Regions from separate parts of the Tessaracoccus yangjingae genome, predicted to be linked through region 1. Evidence: riboswitches for the same ligand, from Rfam matches in the RefSeq annotation. Region 1 holds a riboswitch; the other holds the start of a gene.
The links. A riboswitch is a leader RNA that binds a small molecule or an ion and turns the genes downstream of it on or off. The one in region 1 is predicted to bind thiamine pyrophosphate.
Positions count from the first base shown of each region.

Region 2: it holds a riboswitch for thiamine pyrophosphate, as region 1 does, so the genes downstream of both, ACZK5D_RS00815 (thiamine ABC transporter substrate-binding protein) here and thiM (hydroxyethylthiazole kinase) in region 1, are expected to answer to the same signal.

Region 1 is NZ_JBUZNN010000008.1:111,956-116,114, forward strand. It holds gene ACZK5D_RS12270 (TenA family protein) at 1-114, opposite strand, end outside; gene thiD (bifunctional hydroxymethylpyrimidine kinase/phosphomethylpyrimidine kinase) at 111-968, opposite strand; gene thiE (thiamine phosphate synthase) at 965-1,645, opposite strand; gene thiM (hydroxyethylthiazole kinase) at 1,642-2,496, opposite strand; TPP riboswitch at 2,490-2,585, opposite strand; gene kbl (glycine C-acetyltransferase) at 2,711-3,919, opposite strand; gene tdh (L-threonine 3-dehydrogenase, zinc-binding type) at 3,928-4,159, opposite strand, start outside.
Region 2 is NZ_JBUZNN010000001.1:170,320-174,478, forward strand. It holds gene ACZK5D_RS00810 (ABC transporter permease) at 1-604, opposite strand, end outside; gene ACZK5D_RS00815 (thiamine ABC transporter substrate-binding protein) at 583-1,635, opposite strand; TPP riboswitch at 1,671-1,777, opposite strand; gene ACZK5D_RS00820 (SpvB/TcaC N-terminal domain-containing protein) at 1,957-4,159, shown strand, end outside.

The DNA of each region.
Region 1 (4,159 bases):
GGTGCCGTCGGCGAGCTCAGTGAGGAGGGGGAGCGTGTCGATGCGCCCGCGGATGGCGGCGGTGGCGTCCCAGGCCTCGGCGCTGAAGGGCCCCGGGGTCCAGTCGGGGCTCACAGCCACGACTCCACCCGGCCCACGAGGTGGTTCACCGGGCCGTGGCCCTGGTCAGCGGTGCGGCTGAGCCGCCAGCCCGCGCCGGACTCGAGGGCGCGCATGAGGTAGTCGCGCGCCTCCTCCACGGACTCGAGCCGCACGCCGGTGCGCCGGGTGTCGCCCCGGCGGGCCGCGACGGCTGCGATCGCCGAGCTCAGGGTGCAGCCGGTGCCGTGGGTGTGCCGGGTCGCGATGCGGGGGCCGGTCAGCAGGGACAGCTCGTCGCCGTGGGCGAAGACGTCCGTGAGCTCGGTGCCGGTGAGGTGCCCGCCCTTGGCCAGGACGGCGCGGGCGCCGGCGTCGACGAGTTGGCGCGCCTGGCGGATGAGGCCGTTGGTGTCGGTGACGGGCGGTTGGCCGAGGAGGACGGCGGCCTCGGGAACGTTGGGCGTGACGACATCGGCGAGCGGGAGCAGGCGGGTGCGGACGACGTCGACGGCGTCGTCGGTGAGCAGCGCGTCGCCGGACGTGGCGATCATGACGGGGTCCAGGATGATGAGGCCCGCGTGGTCGCGGCGCTCCTCGAGCACGTCGGCCACCGCGTTGGCCACCTCCGCGTTCGAGAGCATGCCGAGCTTCGTGGCGGCGACGGGGAGGTCGTCGAACACCGCCAGGATCTGGTCGCGGACGAAGGACGGGTCGACCGGGCGGGCCGCGCGGACCCCCTGGGTGTTCTGCACGGTCAGACCCGCTAGGGCGGCGGCGCCGTAGACGCCGAGGGCCGTGAACGTCTTGAGATCCGCCTGGATGCCGGCGCCCCCGCTGGGGTCCGAGCCTGCGATGCTCAACGCGATCTTCGGGGTGGTGGTGGTCATCGGGTTCTCCAGAGGGCGAGCAGCCCGGCGGCGGCGGCTCGCGGATCGGGGGCGGTGGTGATGGCGGACACGACGCAGATCCCGTCCACGCCCGTGGCGATGGCCTGCGCCGCGTTGGCGGCGTTGATGCCGCCGATCGCGAGGGTCTTCGCGCGGGCCGCGGTGCCTGCGACGAGCCGTGCGGTGCCGTCGGACCCCAGCGCGGGGGCGGCGTCGGTCTTGGTGGGTGTGGCCCACAGTGGGGAGAAGCCGAGGACGTCGGCCGTCTGGTCCGCGAGCTCGGCGTCCAGTTCGTCCTGGGTGGAGATGCTGAGGCCGATGAGGAGATCCGCGCCGAGGCGGTGCCTGGCCTGCGTGATGTCGCCGTCGTCCTGGCCCTGATGGAAGTGGAGGCCCAGCTCCTCGGCCACGTGGAGGCGGTCGTTGACGACGAGCGCGACGGGGCGCCCCGTCTGATCCTGGGCGCGGCGGGCGGCCTGCACGCAGGCCCTGGCGAGGGCGAGGAACTCGTAGCCGGGGAGGTCCTTGTCGCGGATCTGCACCACCCCGGCGCCGCCGAGGACGGCCTGCTCCACGACGTGCGGGACCCGGTCCGGGCCGCCGGAGAGGGCGGTGTCGGTGACGTAGTAGAGGCGCCAGTCGACGCCGTCGGCGAGGCCGGGCGAGGCCTGTGTCATGCCTGCTCCTCGATGGTGACGAGGGCGGCGACCTCTTCGGGCGTGAGCGCGTGGAGGGCGTCTAGCCAGGCGGTGCGGAAGCTGCCCGGGTGGCGGGCGTGCTGGGCGGCCGTGAGCCCCGCGGCGCCGAAGAGGGCGTGGGCGGCCACGACGGCGTCATGCGCGGCGTGCGTGTCGCGGCAGGCGCCGAGTGTCGCGGCCACCGTCGCGCCGAGCGCGCAGCCGGTGCCGATAACCAGCGGCATCAGCGGGTGCCCGCCGGTGATCCTGGTGGTCTGGGTGGGGCTGACCACCACGTCCACCGGGCCGGAGATGGCCACGACGGCGCCCGTGGCGGCTGAGAGGCTGCGGGCGGTCTCGACGGCGGCCTCCACCTCGTCGGTGGCGTCCACCCCGCGACCTCCGCCGCTGGCGCCGGCGAGGCCCAGGATCTCGGAGGCGTTGCCGCGGATGGCGGTGGGGCGGTGGGCGAGGAGGTCGCGGGCGAGCTGCGTGCGCACGGGGAGGGCGCCCACCGCGACCGGGTCGAGGACCCAGGGGGTGCCCGCGCCGTCGGCCGCCGCCGCCGCGCGGCGCATGCCCTCGTGCTGCTCGGAGAGGCCGTTGCCCACGTTGATGAGCAGGGCGGAGGCGACGGTGGCGAAGATCGCGGCCTCCTCGGGGAGGTCGATCATGGCGGGTGCGGCCCCGACGGCGAGCAGCACGTTGGCGGTGATCTCGGGCACCACGGTGTTGGTCATGCAGTGCACCAGCGGGGTGGTGTCGCGGAGGGCGGCGAGGATGGCGCTCGTGGGGTGCGGTGGGGCGACGTCGGTGGCGTCGCCGGGCGTGGAGGGGGTGGGAATGGTCATGAGAGGTGGCTCCCTTCGCTAGCACGACCTAGATCAGGTGTTGCGGGTGTGTTCTCAGCCCCGACTTCGGGGCACCCCGGCTTCGGCGAGCCTACCAGTGGGCCCTCCCGCCCCGCTGACCGCGAAAAAGTGCCCGCAGTGCCGGTGCCCCCTGCCGGCCTGAGCGTGAAGCCCGTCACTGGGGGACCGTCTCTCCGCGGTTGGGAACCACTGATCAATCGGTCTGAGCCTCGCCGACGGCGGCGCGGGCCGCGACGAAGGCGCCCACCGCGACATCAAGGTCCGCCCGCGACAATCCGGCCGACATCTGGGTCCGGATCCGGGCCGCGCCCCTGGGCACGACGGGGAAGGAGAACGCCCGCACGTACACGCCCCGGGCCAGCACCTCGTCGGCCATCCGCGCGGCGAGGACGGCGTCGCCCAGCATCACCGGGACGATGGGGTGGTCGGACTCGGGGATGTCGAACCCCTCCTCGACCATCCGACGGCGGAAGTAGGCCGTGTTCTCAGCCAACCGCTCCAGCAGGGCCGACGAGGTCTCCAGCAGGTCCAGGCAGGCGATCGTCGCGGCGACGATCGACGGCGCCAGCGAGTTGCTGAACAGGTACGGCCGCGACCTCTGCCGAAGCAGCTCCACCACCTCGGACCGGGCGCACGTGTACCCGCCCGAGGCCCCGCCCAGCGCCTTCCCCAGCGTTCCGGTCAGGATGTCCACCCGGTCGATCACGCCGAAGCGCTCCGGCGTCCCCGCGCCGGTCTCGCCGACGAAGCCCACCGCGTGCGAGTCGTCGACCATCACCAGAGCGTCGTACTCGTCGGCCAGCGCGCAGATCTCGTCGAGCGGCGCCACGAACCCGTCCATCGAGAAGACCCCGTCGGTGGCGATCACGCGGTGCCGCGCCCCCCGCGACGCCTCCAGCTGGGCGCGCAGGTCAGCCATGTCGCGGTTGCGGTAGCGGTAGCGGGCGGCCTTGCTCAGGCGGACGCCGTCGATGATGGAGGCGTGGTTGAGCTCGTCGGAGATGATGGCGTCCTCGGCCCCGAACAGGGTCTCGAACAGGCCGCCGTTGGCGTCGAAGCAGGAGGAGTAGAGGATGGTGTCCCAGCCGTCGAAGCCGTTGCGTCCGGTCCGGAGGAACGCCGTCATCCGCGACTCCAGCTCCTGGTGCTGCGTCTGCGTGCCGCAGATGAACCGCACCGACGCCATGCCGAAGCCCCACCGGTCGTAGGCGCGCTTGGCGGCGTCGATCAGCACCGGCGAGTTAGCCAGCCCCAGGTAGTTGTTGGCGCACAGGTTGATCACCTCGCCGGAGGGGGTGCCCACGTGCGCGGCCTGCGCCGTCGTCAACGGCGCCTCCGTCTTGTACAGGCCGTCGGCGCGCAGCTGCGCGAGCTCGCCGCGGATGTGGTCCAGGAATGCCATGGTGGTCCTCACTCGTCCCAGGTCAGGATGACTTTGCCGGCGTGACCCGCCGCCGCGACATCGAACGCCTCGCGGAACGACGACGCCGGGAAGCGGTGGGTGATGACCCCCGAGATGTCCAAACCCGAGCGCAGCAGCGCGCTCATGGCGTACCAGGTCTCGAAGATCTGCCGCCCGGTCACGCCCTGGATGGTCAGCATGTTGAAGATGATGGTGGAGAAGTCCACCTCCAGCGGCCTC
Region 2 (4,159 bases), on a different contig from region 1:
CGGCCGACAGGAGCGCGGGCGCGAGGGTGGGCAGGGTGACGGTCATGAGCACGCGGGCCGGGGAGGCGCCGAGTGTCGCGGCCGCCTGCGCGAGCCGGGGGTCCAGCCGGGCCCAGAACGTGCCCACCGTGCGCACGACGACGGAGTAGTTGAAGAAGACCATGGCCGCGAGGATGGCGGCCACGGAGCCGCCGAGGCCGAGCCCGCCCAGCAGGCCGTCTTCACGCAGCAGCGACCCGAACGCCACGCCCACCACCACCGTCGGCAGCACGAACGGGACGGCGACCAGAGCGCGGAGAGTGTCGCGGCCGGTGAAGCTGCACCGGTAGAGGAGGTAGGCGCCCGGCAGCCCGAGGACCAGGCAGGCCGCCGTCGTGGACAGGGCGGAGCCCAGGGTGAAGCGGACCGCGCTCCACGTCCTGGGGGAGCCGAAGACCGCGGCGAACCCGTCCAGTGTCCAGCTCGTGCCGTCGTGGAAGCCGCGCGCGATGAGGCTGGCGGCGGGCCAGGCGAAGAACAGCGCCAGGAAGGCGGCGGGGATCGCGGCCGCGATCACCCAGCCGGCCCTCCAGAGCGCACGGTTCAACTCGTGGCGTCCGTCCACGCGCGGATCCACTCGTCACGCGACGCGCCGATCAGGTCCTGCGGCACGTCGATGGGCGCGTCCGGGAGCACCGCGAACCTCTGCCAGACCTCGGGCAGTGGGGTCCCGGGGACGGCCGGGAACATGTACAGGTTCTCCGGGATCGCGGCCTGCACCTCGGGGGTGAGCAGGAAGTCGATGAACTTGGCCGCCCCCACCTCGTTCTCGGCCCCGGCGATCACGCCGGCGTACTCCACCTGCCGGAAGCAGGTGTCCAGGAGGGCCACGGTGGTCGAGGTGTCGCCGGTCACGGTGAAGGCGGGGGAGGTGGCGTAGGAGAGCACGAGGGGGCGGGGGCCCTTGCCGTCGGCGCCGGAGAAGTCCGTGTAGTAGGCGTCGGTCCAGCCGGCGGCCACCTTGGTGCCGTTGTCCATGAGGGCCCGCCAGTAGTCGAGGTAGCCCTCGCCCTTCGCGCCCACCGTCGCGATGAGGAACGCCAGGCCGGGCGACGACGAGGCGGGGTTGGTCACCACCAGCAGGTCCTTGTAGCGCGGGTCGGTCAGGTCGTCCAGCGTCTGGGGCAGCGGGAGGTCGTTGGCCTCGAACCACACCGTGTCGGCGTTGATGCAGACGTCGCCGTAGTCGACGGCGGTGAGGCCCGGGGCCCGCAGCTCCTCAGGGACGGAGGAGGCCGCCTCCGACTCGTAGGGGGCCAGGACGCCGGCCTCGGCGGCGCGGGACGCGAACGTGTTGTCCACGCCGAACACCACGTCGCCCAGCGGCGAGTCCTTCGTGAGGATGAGCTGGTTGACCAGGGCCCCGCCGTCGCCGGGGGTGGTGTAGGTCACCTCGTAGCCCGTCTCCTCGGCGAACTTCGCCTTGAGTTCGTCGGGGAGGGTGAAGGCGTCGTGGGTCAACACCGTGAGGGTGTCGGTCTCGCGGAGCTCGGCGGGGGCCGAGGACGACGAGCCGGTCTCCGGCTGCGGTGACCCGCAGGCGACGAGGGTCAGCGCCACGGCGCCGGCCGCGAGGGTCTTGACGATGGTCTGCATGGTGATGCTCGCTCCTTTCGGAGGCTCGGCGGCAGCCGAGGAGAATTCTCACTCCCTACGCCGGTGCTAACCGGATCAGGTTTGAGGGTCTGCGGCTTGCCCGCACTCTCAGCGCCCGAGTGGCGCTCCCCTGTGTGTGGCCACAAGGCTATACCCAACGCGGGGACGTCCGCGCACCGGTCCGGGAGGGGCGGTGCGACAGTGGTCCTCCAGCGTGGCTCCGCTCAGGCCGGCGGTGAGATAGGGCATTTGCCCGATATCCGTGGGCCGAGGATCTGGGGTGGGGTGTGTCCTAGTCAATGGTTCAACCAGGAGACCTCCATGCCCATGCCCCGCCGTGCGCTCGCCGTGATGTCCATCTTCGCCCTGATCGTCACCAGCGTCGGCGTGGTGCCCGCCACGTCGGTGGAGTCCGGCGGCTCCGGTGACGACGGCATCGCCGCGAGCCAGCTGGCCACCGACACGCTCTCGCCACAGCAGCCGATCTCGCCCCAGGCGTTCGGCGAGGACGACAAGACGGGCCTTGCCCAGCCGGACCCGACGGAGGGACTGTCGCTCATCGAGGCGCCGATCGCCAACAACACCGGCTCGATGGACCTCTCGTACCCGATCGACATCCCCCCGGGTCACGGGATCACGCCGGAGCTGTCGCTGTCCTACACCTCGGGCGGCGGCAACGGGTGGCTGGGCCTCGGGTGGGATCTCGGGGTGGGGGAGGTCGTCGTCGACACCTCCTTCGGCGCGCCGCACTTCGACCAGGCGAAGGAGAGCGAGTCCTACCTCCTCGACGGGGACCTGTTGACCCCCAACGCCAACGGCTCCGCCTGGGAGAACCGCGTGGACGGTTCCAGGGCGGACTATGCGCGGCAGGTGGAGACCGACTTCGACGAGATCATCCGGCACCGTGAGGGGTCCGGCTGGCCCGCCAACTACTTCTGGGAGGTCAGGAGCCAGGATGGCAAGGTGCGCTGGTACGGCGGGAAGCCCGACAGCGGCGGCCCGGCGGTCGCCACCCCGGCCTCGTTCGACGAGGCGTCCGTCGTGCGCAACGAGGCGGGCCACATCGTCGAATGGAAGCTCTCCGCCCAGCGCGACGTGGGCGTCAACCTCATCCGCTACGAGTACCAGAAGGTCGTCTACCAGTTCGACGGCTCGGCCTGGATCGTCAACCAGGGCTGCACCCCGTCCGCAAGCCTCTGCGGTCAGCACACGTTTCTCAGGCAGATCCTCTACACCGACGCCACCGCGAGCGTGACCGACTTCAACGGCGCGCCCTACCGCGTCGAGTTCATCCGCGAGTCCCAGATGCCCGCTCCGGGCGCCGTCCGCCGCGACCCCGTCATCGACGCGGGCCTCGGCTACGTCGACGTCCTCGTCGACCGACTCGCCCGCGTGGAGGTCAGGCACGGGCCCGCGCCCGCCTCCGGCGCCGTGCGCACCTACACCGACATCGCCGCCCGGTACACGTTCGGCTACGCCGAGGGCCGGTTCGGCAAGTCCCTGCTGCGCACCATCACCCAGGGCGTCGACGACCCGCACGTGCACGAGATCGACTGGTACGACGACCTGACCGGCAGCGGCAGCAGCATCGACGGACTCACCGCCCAGTCGACGCAGGACACCAAGTCCGACGTGCGGGACCGCACCTTCCTCGACGAAATCGCGGACGTGTCCGCCCTCGGCGGCGGCGAGTCGAACGGCGGGTCCGGCAACATCTACATCGGCTTCAACGCCGCCGTCCCGCTGAAGACGGGATCCTTCGGCGCGGGGATCGAGTTGAGCGGGGCCGACTCCGCCTCGCTTGTCGAGTGGATCGACCTCAACGGAGACAACCTTCCCGACAAGGTCTTCCAGGCCGACGACGGGGGCATCAAGTTCAGGCTCAACACGAGCGGGCCGGGTGGGCCGAAGACGTGGGACGCCTCGGATGCGGTCAATCTGCCGAGCCTGTCGAAGGACTCGAACTTCGGCTTCCAGGTGTCGTTCGAGGCGTACCCGCTGGTCGCCATCGGCGTGGGCACCGGGCTTGCCTTCTCCTGGAGCCGCGCCTACTTCGCCGACGTCAACGCCGACGGCCTCGTGGACTTCGTCAACAACGGCACCGTGCTGTTCAACCGCCTCGTGGGTGGCATCCCCACGTTCCAGGGCGACAGCGAGGGCACCCCGGTTCCGCTCGGCTCGTCGGCTCTGCCGTCCACCAGCAGCCAGGAGTTGGACGACCTGGTCGAGAAGATGGAGAAGCAGTCCCCGCCCGTCGACACCGTGCGCCGCTTCGTCGCCCCCTACACGGGCAGCGTGCTGATCACAGCCCCCGTGGCCCTGCGCGCCGGGGCCGGCAGCACCGACGGTGTCCGGGTGGCCATCCAGCACGACGGGGACGAGCTGGTCAACGCCACCCTCCCGGTCGGCAGCAGCGCCCCGGCGCTCACCGCGCCGATCCCGCGCTCGGTGACGGCCGGCGACCGTCTCTACTTCCGTGTCGGCTCCATCGACGACGGCGTGGGCGACATCGTCGACTGGGAGC